2 regions of the Weizmannia sp. FSL W8-0676 genome follow, and region 2 is predicted to be linked to the other one. Evidence: riboswitches for the same ligand, from Rfam matches in the RefSeq annotation. Region 2 holds a riboswitch; the other holds the start of a gene.

Region 1 (4,667 bases), 1.6 Mb from region 2:
CTTTCCATCTACTGAAAGCGGCCAATTGTGCATCAGTCGGAAGCTCAGCCTCGATCAGCTGAAGCGGGAGCCGTTCATCCCCTTCCGTATACAAAAGGACGGCAATGCTCGGGAGCCCGTCCCGCCCGGCTCTGCCGATTTCCTGCAGATAGGCTTCCATCTGCAACGGCAGGTGAAAATGGATGACAAAGCGGATATCTGCTTTGTCCACCCCCATGCCAAACGCGCTTGTCGCACAAATGATCCCGATCTGTCCGTAAATAAACTGCTGCTGGATCAAAATTCTTTGCTCCTGGTCAATGCCGCTGTGATAGGCGGCTGCTTCGGCAATCCCCTCCTGCCTTAACCGTGCCGCCATTTCCTCAGCCGCCTTTTTGCTTGAAAAATAGATGATGCCGGGCTTCTGCAAGTTTTTCGCATAGGCAACTAGTTTTTCCTCTTTTTCGCGGTATGAAGGAATCCGGTCTATTTTAATGGCGATATTGGGCCTGTTGACAGAATAAATAAACCGGTTTGGGTCCTTTAAGCCGAGATACTTGCAAATATCGTCCCTCACCTGTTCTGTTGCTGTGGCGGTCAGGGCAAGGGTAAGCGGTGTGCCCAATTGTTTCCGGATTTCGCCAAGGTTTAAGTATTCCGGCCTGAAATCATGGCCCCATTGGGAAATACAATGCGCTTCATCGACTGCAAAGAGCGCAGTCCGGATTTGTTTTAATTTTCCGAGGACATGGCGGTTGTGCAGCATCTCCGGCGAAACAAAGATAAATTTGAAAGCACCCAGATGTGCAAGGGCGGCTTCCCGCTCCGGACCGGTTAAAAATGAATTTAACGCCACCACACTTTTTTCGCCGCGCATTTTCATCTGCTCTGTCTGGTCCTGCATGAGCGATAAAAGCGGGGAAACGATGACGCAGGATCCGTCCAGCAAATAGGCAGGCAACTGGTAGCATAAAGATTTTCCGGTACCGGTCGCAAGCATCGCCAGTGTATCTTTGCCGTCCAGCAGTGAACGGATGACTTCTTCCTGCCCCGCCCGGAATGCGCTGAAGCCGAATTTACTTTTCAAAAAGCTTAAAAGATCCACTGCGGCCCATCCTTTCTGCCAGTACAAGGCGAATATGGAAATACGGGACATCCCCTACTTTTTCTTTAATCGGTTTTAATTTCTTCGTATTTAAATCAGCGGCTGCCCGGATGATCTTTTGTTCTTCATCCTTTGGCACATACCGGTTCAGCGGAAAATCCGGGACCGTTAACGCGATTTCAATCAGATGGTCTTCAATTGTGCTTTGCTTTAACCCTCTCAGCGTGCTGATTTCCGCAATCGTTTTCCCTTGCTTCAAGAAGCCGAATGTCACCAAGGCAGACCGGGTCAGCGGCAGGGCCTTTTGCACATCATGAAGCATTTGGTATAAATACCAGAATGTTTCAGGATCTCCCAGGATGCGCCGGACCATAAAATGAAGCAAATGCAAATATCGATACCAGTACTCCACAGGATCAAGGTGCAGGGCGGAGGCAGCCTGCGTGATTGTATATCCGATCCGGCCCGCACCCGTCAACCGGAGGACAAAAATTTCAGGCTTTTCCGGCGGGCTGCCGGAAAACAGGCTGTAAAATTCACGGTACAGATGCTCCGCTAACGCAATCCTGCTTTTTGTATGCTGTTTCAGCCAGTTTTTTGCCCAAGCCTGCAGAGCCGGGTCCCTTTGAACCGGATAATATACTTTATTTCCATACACTAAGTTGGATACGGCCTGGGTGATGAGATTCAGTCTTTTCCAAAACAGATTTGCCGAATCCTGGTATTTCAAGCCGTCCAGGTAAGGAAACCGTTCTTCCATCCTGCCGGTTGCCAAAAGCAGGGCAGCACCTTTTTCTGTGACCACGCAGGCATCCGGGCCGCTTTTTTGCAGCAACCCGGCCTTTAAAAGGGCTTCTACTTCGCGTGTGAAAGCCTCACGAGAAATAAATGGAAACGTTTGAAAGAGCCTGCCAATCTTGAAAAAATGGGAATCCTGGATCGTCTGTGCTGATTTTTTGCCGTTTAATAGATGAAAAACAGCATAAGGGGTGCGTTCTCCATTCAGGTTGCTGAAGCAATCCAGCAATACAGCCTGTAAAAAAGGCATCTGAATCCTCTCCTGTTCTTTTGCTGAAAAAAGGGGAAAGTGCAAGGAAAAATCGGGGGTTGGTTCTATTTTAACATGGAAACCGGCGATTTGTTTACCATTTTTTTCATTGATTCGACAGGTTTCACGAACCCCGCGGAGCCCGCTATTGAAATAAGAAAAAAAGAGTTTTAAAATGAAGGAGAAACATCGGCATGCCTCCTTGCGCATTACGAGGCTGCCCGTTTTTCTTTTCTGCCGTGATTGAACAGCGAGGAGGAATCAAAATGGCAAAGTTTACAATCGTAGACAAAGATACATGCATCGCTTGCGGCGCTTGTTCCGCCAGCGCTCCTGATATTTTCGACTATGATGATGAAGGGCTCTCTTTCGTCATTTTGGATGATAATAAAGGCATTGCGGAAGTCCCGGAAATATTGGAAGATGACCTGATGGATGCCTTTGAAGGATGCCCGACAGAATCGATTAAAGTTTCCGACAAGCCTTTTGATGGCGATCCGTTAAAATACGAATGAAAAAAAGCAGGCCGTTTGAGCCTGCTTTTTTTCATATTCTTTTTCCCCCAATGGCGGATGCTTTGTCAATCCAATTTTTCATTTTTGTAAACATGAGCATAAACAAAACCGTCACGATGAGGCCTTTCACAAGATTAAAAGGCAGCACGCCCGCCACAATATACGCTTTTACATTCCCGACCGAAAAGTTCATGAAGTACAGGTAAGCCGGTAAAATGACGAAATAATTTAAAATGCTCATACATACCGACATGGATACCGTGCCAGTGACTAGACCTACAGTCATGCCCTTTTTTGTCCGCATCCGTTTGTAAATGAGATATGTCGGCAGGACGAACAGCATCCCTGCAAAAAAGTTTGCCACATTTCCGATCGGTACCCCTGCTTCACTGCCGAGCGATAAATAATTCAGGATATTTTTGACCAGTTCCGCTACAACAGAAGCCATTGGCCCGTAAAGAAGGGCTGCCACCAATACCGGAATGTCGCTGAAATCCACTGTTAAAAACGATGGAAAAGGCGGAACCGGAAATTTAATAAACATCAGCATAAAAGCCAGAGCACTGAGCAACGCGACCGCAACGAATTGCTTTACATCCCATTTCTTCATTTAAACTTCCTCTCTCCTTGTGACCGATTTATCATCAAAGGAAGAAAGGTGCCGCGGACCAAAATGAAAAGCCCCTGACAAAATGCCGGGGGCTTTGTAATAGGCGAGTCCAAATAAGCGTTTAACGCGTCATTAAACACTGGCAACCTTTATCTTCTCCCATCCAGACTATACTGTCGGTTTTGGAATTTCACCAAATCCTGCCGGAAATCCGGCTCGCGGACTGAAAGGCAACTGCCTTATCACCGCCGGTCGGGAATCTCACCCAGCCCCGAAGATAAATCGTATGAAATTTTGATTACAAGCTTATTATACATGCCGGCTGCCATTTTGTGAAGCATTCCGCACCACTTTCATTCATTTATTATTTTCAGCACCTGGCCGGCCATAATCCGGTCCGACCGCAATTTGTTCCAGCTTTTCAGCCTGCCCACGCTCGTATGAAAATGGAGGGCAATGTTCCAGAGCGTGTCGCCTTTTTTCACAGTGTAAGATCCAGGCTGAGGAACGGCGGAAGCATCAAAAACCCCGTAAGGATCATGGGCATTGGCGGAAACCGTCTGGCCCGGCGCGCCTGGTCCGAAGATCAAAAACGGGTCAATGGCGTTTTTCTTATCCGGCGTCCATGGCCCGTTATGCACTTCAAAATGAAGATGGATACCAGTTGAATGGCCGGTCGAACCCATATAGCCGACCACCTTTCCTTTTTCAACATGCTGCCCCGCTCTGACTGCCCTTCCGGCAAGATGGGCGTAAACCGTTTCATAACCGGACGGATGGCGGATAAAAACAACATGGCCGTAGGATGCGGACAAATAGGAACGGGTAACGGTACCTTCTTGGGCGCTGAATATTTTTGCGCGGTATCTTCCGGCAATATCAAGCCCTTTATGTGTGCCGTATCTTGTGTTAAATGTGTCGGAGATCGTCCCTGCCGCCGGAAAAATCCAGTCTTTTGTCGCTTCATGGATATCCGGCCCGGACGCGGACACGCCATTTGCCGAACAGGCAACCCCCAGGCATGCAGCTGCCAATGAAACGAAAAGGCATATTTTGATGTATGCCGGCAATTGATCCACCCCATTTTCGTTTTTTCAATTCCGTTTCAAGCAAAGCCATCTTCTAAGATGCGCAAAAAAACGGGAAAATATACAAAAAAAGGCAGACCCGGCGCAGAGGTCAGCCTTTTTTTGGAAGGAAAAATGAAAAGGTGGTCCCTTCCCCTAATTTGCTTTTGACAAAGATCCGGCCGCCATGCCCTTCGACAATGTTTTTAGCAATCGCAAGGCCCAGCCCTGTTCCCGATTTGCCGCGCGTCCTTGCTTTATCCGCTTTGTAAAAGCGTTCAAATACAAACGGCAAATCCTCGCCCGGAATGCCGGATCCGTTGTCTTCGACGTGTACATATAC
Region 2 (4,667 bases):
ACTGGTATATTGCGAGAGTGTTGAAAAAAGAAATTAAAAAAGCATTGGACGAAAATCGCATCCATGCACCTTATCCTAAAATGGTGACTTATTCCCGTACTGAGAAAGAAGAGACATTAGCCGGCCAATTTCTAAAGGGGGATGAACATGGAAGATAAAAATTTCGGGTTGTATGATATTGTGGAAATGAAAAAGCAGCATCCGTGCGGCACAAACCGCTGGAAAATCATCCGGATGGGGGCGGATATCCGCATTAAATGTGAAGGATGCGGACACAGCGTGCTGCTGCCGCGCAGGGAATTTGCCCGCAAACTGAAAAAAATCCTCGTCAAGCACGAAGAAGCATAGCCCTTTTATGGGTGTCTTTTTTTGGGAGCCGGGGTGCGGTTAAGTAAGGCCGGCAAACGAAAAATGTTAACCGGGCGCATCCAGCGGCACCCTGGGGGTTTTTGATACGGCCGGGAAAAACTTGAAAGATACGAGAATGTTTGAAGGAGTGGACATAAAATGGCGTTAACAGCCGGAATTGTCGGTTTGCCGAATGTCGGAAAATCGACTTTATTTAATGCGATCACAAAAGCTGGGGCCGAATCTGCGAACTATCCGTTTTGTACGATTGACCCGAATGTCGGCATGGTGGAAGTGCCGGACGAACGGCTGGAAAAATTAACAGAACTGTACCATCCGAAAAAAACGGTGCCGACCACTTTTGAATTTACGGATATTGCCGGGATCGTCAAGGGCGCGAGCAAAGGGGAAGGGCTCGGGAACAAGTTTCTTTCCCATATCCGCCAGGTGGACGCAATCTGCCATGTAGTGCGCTGTTTTGAGGACGAGAACATTACACATGTTTCCGGGAAAGTCGATCCGATTGATGATATCGAAACAATTAATCTTGAATTGATCCTGGCCGATCTTGAAACGGTGGACAAGCGTATCGGGCGTGTGGAGAAAATAGCAAAACAGAAGGATAAAGAAGCCGTTGCCGAATACGAAGTGCTGGCCAAATTAAAGGCAGCTTTTGAAGCGGAAAAACCGGCGCGGGCGGTGGAACTGACCGAAGACCAGCAAAAAATCGTCAAAGGGTTCCAGCTTTTAACGAGCAAGCCGGTTTTGTATGTGGCCAATGTCGGTGAAGACGACATTCAGGGCCCGTCCGCAAACCCGTATGTCGGGAAGGTGCGCGAATATGCCAAACAAGAAGGCGCGGAAGTGATTGTCATATGTGCCCGCATTGAAGAAGAAATTGCCGAGCTGGATGACGATGAGAAAAAAATGTTTTTAACCGAACTCGGCATCCGGGAATCCGGTCTTGACCAGCTGATTAAAGCTGCTTACAGCCTGCTTGGCCTTGCGACTTATTTTACGGCTGGGGAACCGGAAGTCCGCGCGTGGACATTCAAAAAAGGTATGAAAGCCCCGCAATGCGCAGGCATTATCCATTCCGACTTTGAAAAAGGGTTTATCCGGGCTGAAACGGTGTCGTATGAAGATTTAATCGAATATGGCAGCGTGGCAGCTGCAAGAGAAGCCGGAAAAGTGCGCCTGGAAGGAAAAGACTACGTTGTCCAGGACGGCGATGTCATGCATTTCAGGTTTAATGTATAACAGGACTTTTGGACGAATATTCGAATTGTATTGAAAAAATTCAAATCATCCGTTAAAATAAATATCAGTCGAATATTTTCCTTCGGGGCAGGGTGCAATTCCCGACCGGCGGTGATGAGGAAACTCAAAGCCCGTGACCCGTATTCTCCGGAATGCGGTGGATTTGGTGAAATTCCAAAGCCGACAGTAACAGTCTGGATGGGAGAAGGATCAGGCGTTTATTGGAACGCGTATTTCATTATGCCGTTTTGCCCCGCACATCTTCGTGCGGGTTTTTTGTTTTCACGGGTGTATGTTGGCGGAAATTGAATACAGGAGGCATGAAAGGATTGCAAAAAGAAGATTATATGCAGCTTGCACTCCAATTGGCCGAAAGTGTGGCCGGGCAGACTTCCCCGAATCCCCCGGTTGGAAGTATCGCCGTGAAAAACGGCACGATCGTCGGGATGGCGGCCCACTTAAAGGCAGGAGAAAAACATGCGGAAAGGCTTGCAGTGGAACAGGCCGGGCCGCTTGCAAAGGGCGCTGAAGTTTTTGTGACGCTGGAGCCGTGTACCCATTACGGAAAGACGCCGCCGTGCGCAGATTTTTTAATTGAAAAAGGCATCAAAAAAGTATATATCGCTGCATTGGACCCCAATCCGCTTGTCGCAGGCAAAGGAATAGAAAAGCTCAGGCAAGCCGGCGTAGAAGTGGAAACCGGGGTATTGAAGGAACAAGCGGAAAGGTTGTACCGCCCTTTTTTCCACTTTATTCAAACGAAAACACCGTTTGTCACTGTCAAAACCGCCATGACGGCAGACGGAAAAATTGCAGCTGAAACCCGTGACAGCAAATGGATCACAAGTGAAGAAGCAAGGCGTGATGCCCGCTGGTTAAGAAGCAGGCATGATGCAATACTTGTCGGCATACAAACCGTTCTCCAAGATAACCCCCTTCTCACCGCACGTTTGCCCCATTCAGGGAGAAATCCTATTCGCATTGTATTAGACACCCATTTGCGCATCCCGCCGGAAGCGAAAGTGCTAAACGGCGATGCGCCAACCATTATTTTTTGCGGAAGCGATGCACCAAAAGAAAAAGAACAATGTCTGAAGCAGCTTAATGCCGAAGTGGCCCGCATGCCGCATGCCCGCCTCTTGATCCGTGACGTGTTAGCGGCGCTCGGAAAAAAAGGCGTGATGACTTTGCTCGTCGAAGGCGGCGCGACGGTAAACAGCTCATTTTTAAAAGAAGGCGCAGTGCAGCAGTATATTTTTTACATTGCCCCGAAAGTGGTCGGCGGGCAAAACGCGCCGTCCCCTTTCGGCGGACACGGGTTTGGCAAGGTGGCCGATGCTTTGCCGCTCCGGTTTGAAAAAGTGGAACAGATCGGGCCGGATTTAAAAATTACGGCTGCCGTCCAAAAGGGGGTGCCGGAGCATGTTTACAGGAATTATTGAAGAAACCGGCATATTGAAACGCGTGGAAAGAGGCCCCCGCTCCCTTAAGCTTGCCGTACAGGCCAGGACGGTTCTTCAAGATGTGCGGCCCGGCGACAGCATTGCAGTGAACGGCGTTTGCTTAACCGTCACTTCCTATACGCAGCATGCATTTACGGCTGATGTCATGCCTGAAACATTTTTCAGCACGGCATTGGCCGGGCTGAACATCGGCAGCAAAGTCAACCTTGAACGGGCAATGGCTGCAGGCGGGCGGTTCGGCGGGCATTTTGTCACAGGGCATGTCGATGGCACCGGCACGGTCTGCTTGAAGCAAAGGATGGAAAATGCCGTGTACATGACGATTTCTGTTCCCTCCTCCCTGTCTGCCTTTCTGATCCCAAAAGGCTCGGTTGCACTCGACGGCACTTCCCTGACCGTGTTCGGGGCAGCGGGCGGGCAATTAACCGTTTCATTGGTGCCGCATACGCAGCAGCATACGATATTGCCGGAAAAAAAGATTGGCGATGCCGTGAATATTGAATGCGATATTTTGGCCAAGTACATGGCCGGGCTGTTCAGGAACGGAGAATGGGCGGAAAAAGAGACCGGCATGATGACGCTTCTGAAAGAACATGATTTTATTTAAACAAAGGGGTGAAAAACTTGTTTCATACCATTGAAGAAGCAGTAGAAGACTTAAAGCACGGAAAAGTCGTGATTGCCGTCGATGATGAAAACAGGGAAAACGAAGGTGATTTTATCGGCCTTGCGGAAAAAGCGACACCGGAAATGATCAATTTGATGGCCAAAGCAGGGCGCGGGCTGATCTGTGCACCGATTACGGCGGAAAAAGCACAGCAGCTCGATCTTTATCCGATGGCACGGCAAAATACCGACAGCCATGAAACGGCCTTCACCGTGAGCATTGACCATGCCGCCACTCGCACCGGCATCAGCGCATTTGAACGTGCCAAAACGGTCCGGCACCTGGCAGCAGACGGGGTGAAAGCGGAAGATTTTCACCGGCCGGGGCATATTTTCCCGTTAGTGGCCAAAGCAGGCGGCGTCCTGGAACGGTCCGGCCATACGGAAGCAGCCGTTGACCTGGCAAAACTGGCAGGCGCAAATCCGGCAGGCGTAATATGCGAAATCATGAATGAAGACGGCACGATGGCCCGCCTTCCCCAGCTGGAGGAAATCGCCAAAAATTCCGGCATAAAACTAGTGACGATCCAATCGTTAATCGAGTACAGAAAAAAACATGAGAAACTGATTCAAAAAGAAGCGGAAATCACGCTGCCGACGCGTTACGGCACGTTCCGGGCTGCCGGTTACAAAGATCTGTTGTCGGGGGAAGAACATGTTGCCCTTATAAAAGGGGAAGTAAGCAGTGAAGAGCCGGTGCTGGCAAGGATCCATTCCGAATGCCTGACCGGTGATTGTTTCGGTTCCCTCCGTTGCGACTGCGGCCCGCAGCTTGCCCGGAGCCTTGCGCGGATTGAAAAAGAAGGGCGCGGTGTCCTCGTTTATATGCGTCAGGAAGGCCGGGGGATCGGGCTTCTGAATAAATTGAAAGCTTACCGGCTGCAGGAAAAAGGATTGGATACAGTGGAGGCCAACCGCCGGCTTGGATTT

The links. Region 2 has a riboswitch for FMN ahead of ribD (bifunctional diaminohydroxyphosphoribosylaminopyrimidine deaminase/5-amino-6-(5-phosphoribosylamino)uracil reductase RibD). Riboswitches for the same ligand answer to the same signal wherever they lie in the genome.
Region 1: linked by a shared signal. The riboswitch ahead of NST20_RS08360 (ECF transporter S component) and the one ahead of ribD (bifunctional diaminohydroxyphosphoribosylaminopyrimidine deaminase/5-amino-6-(5-phosphoribosylamino)uracil reductase RibD) in region 2 are both predicted to bind FMN.

Annotation. Positions count from the first base shown of each region.
Region 1 is NZ_CP151954.1:1,710,086-1,714,752, forward strand. Features, by position in the region: gene NST20_RS08345 (ATP-dependent DNA helicase RecQ) at 1-1,084, opposite strand, end outside; gene NST20_RS08350 (helix-turn-helix domain-containing protein) at 1,056-2,132, opposite strand; gene NST20_RS08355 (ferredoxin) at 2,399-2,647, shown strand; gene NST20_RS08360 (ECF transporter S component) at 2,679-3,257, opposite strand; FMN riboswitch at 3,405-3,540, opposite strand; gene NST20_RS08365 (peptidoglycan DD-metalloendopeptidase family protein) at 3,611-4,327, opposite strand; gene NST20_RS08370 (ATP-binding protein) at 4,437-4,667, opposite strand, start outside.
Region 2 is NZ_CP151954.1:3,301,347-3,306,013, reverse strand. Features, by position in the region: gene NST20_RS16170 (mechanosensitive ion channel family protein) at 1-158, shown strand, start outside; gene NST20_RS16165 (DUF951 domain-containing protein) at 148-348, shown strand; gene ychF (redox-regulated ATPase YchF) at 508-1,608, shown strand; FMN riboswitch at 1,683-1,822, shown strand; gene ribD (bifunctional diaminohydroxyphosphoribosylaminopyrimidine deaminase/5-amino-6-(5-phosphoribosylamino)uracil reductase RibD) at 1,929-3,050, shown strand; gene NST20_RS16150 (riboflavin synthase) at 3,031-3,678, shown strand; gene NST20_RS16145 (bifunctional 3,4-dihydroxy-2-butanone-4-phosphate synthase/GTP cyclohydrolase II) at 3,696-4,667, shown strand, end outside.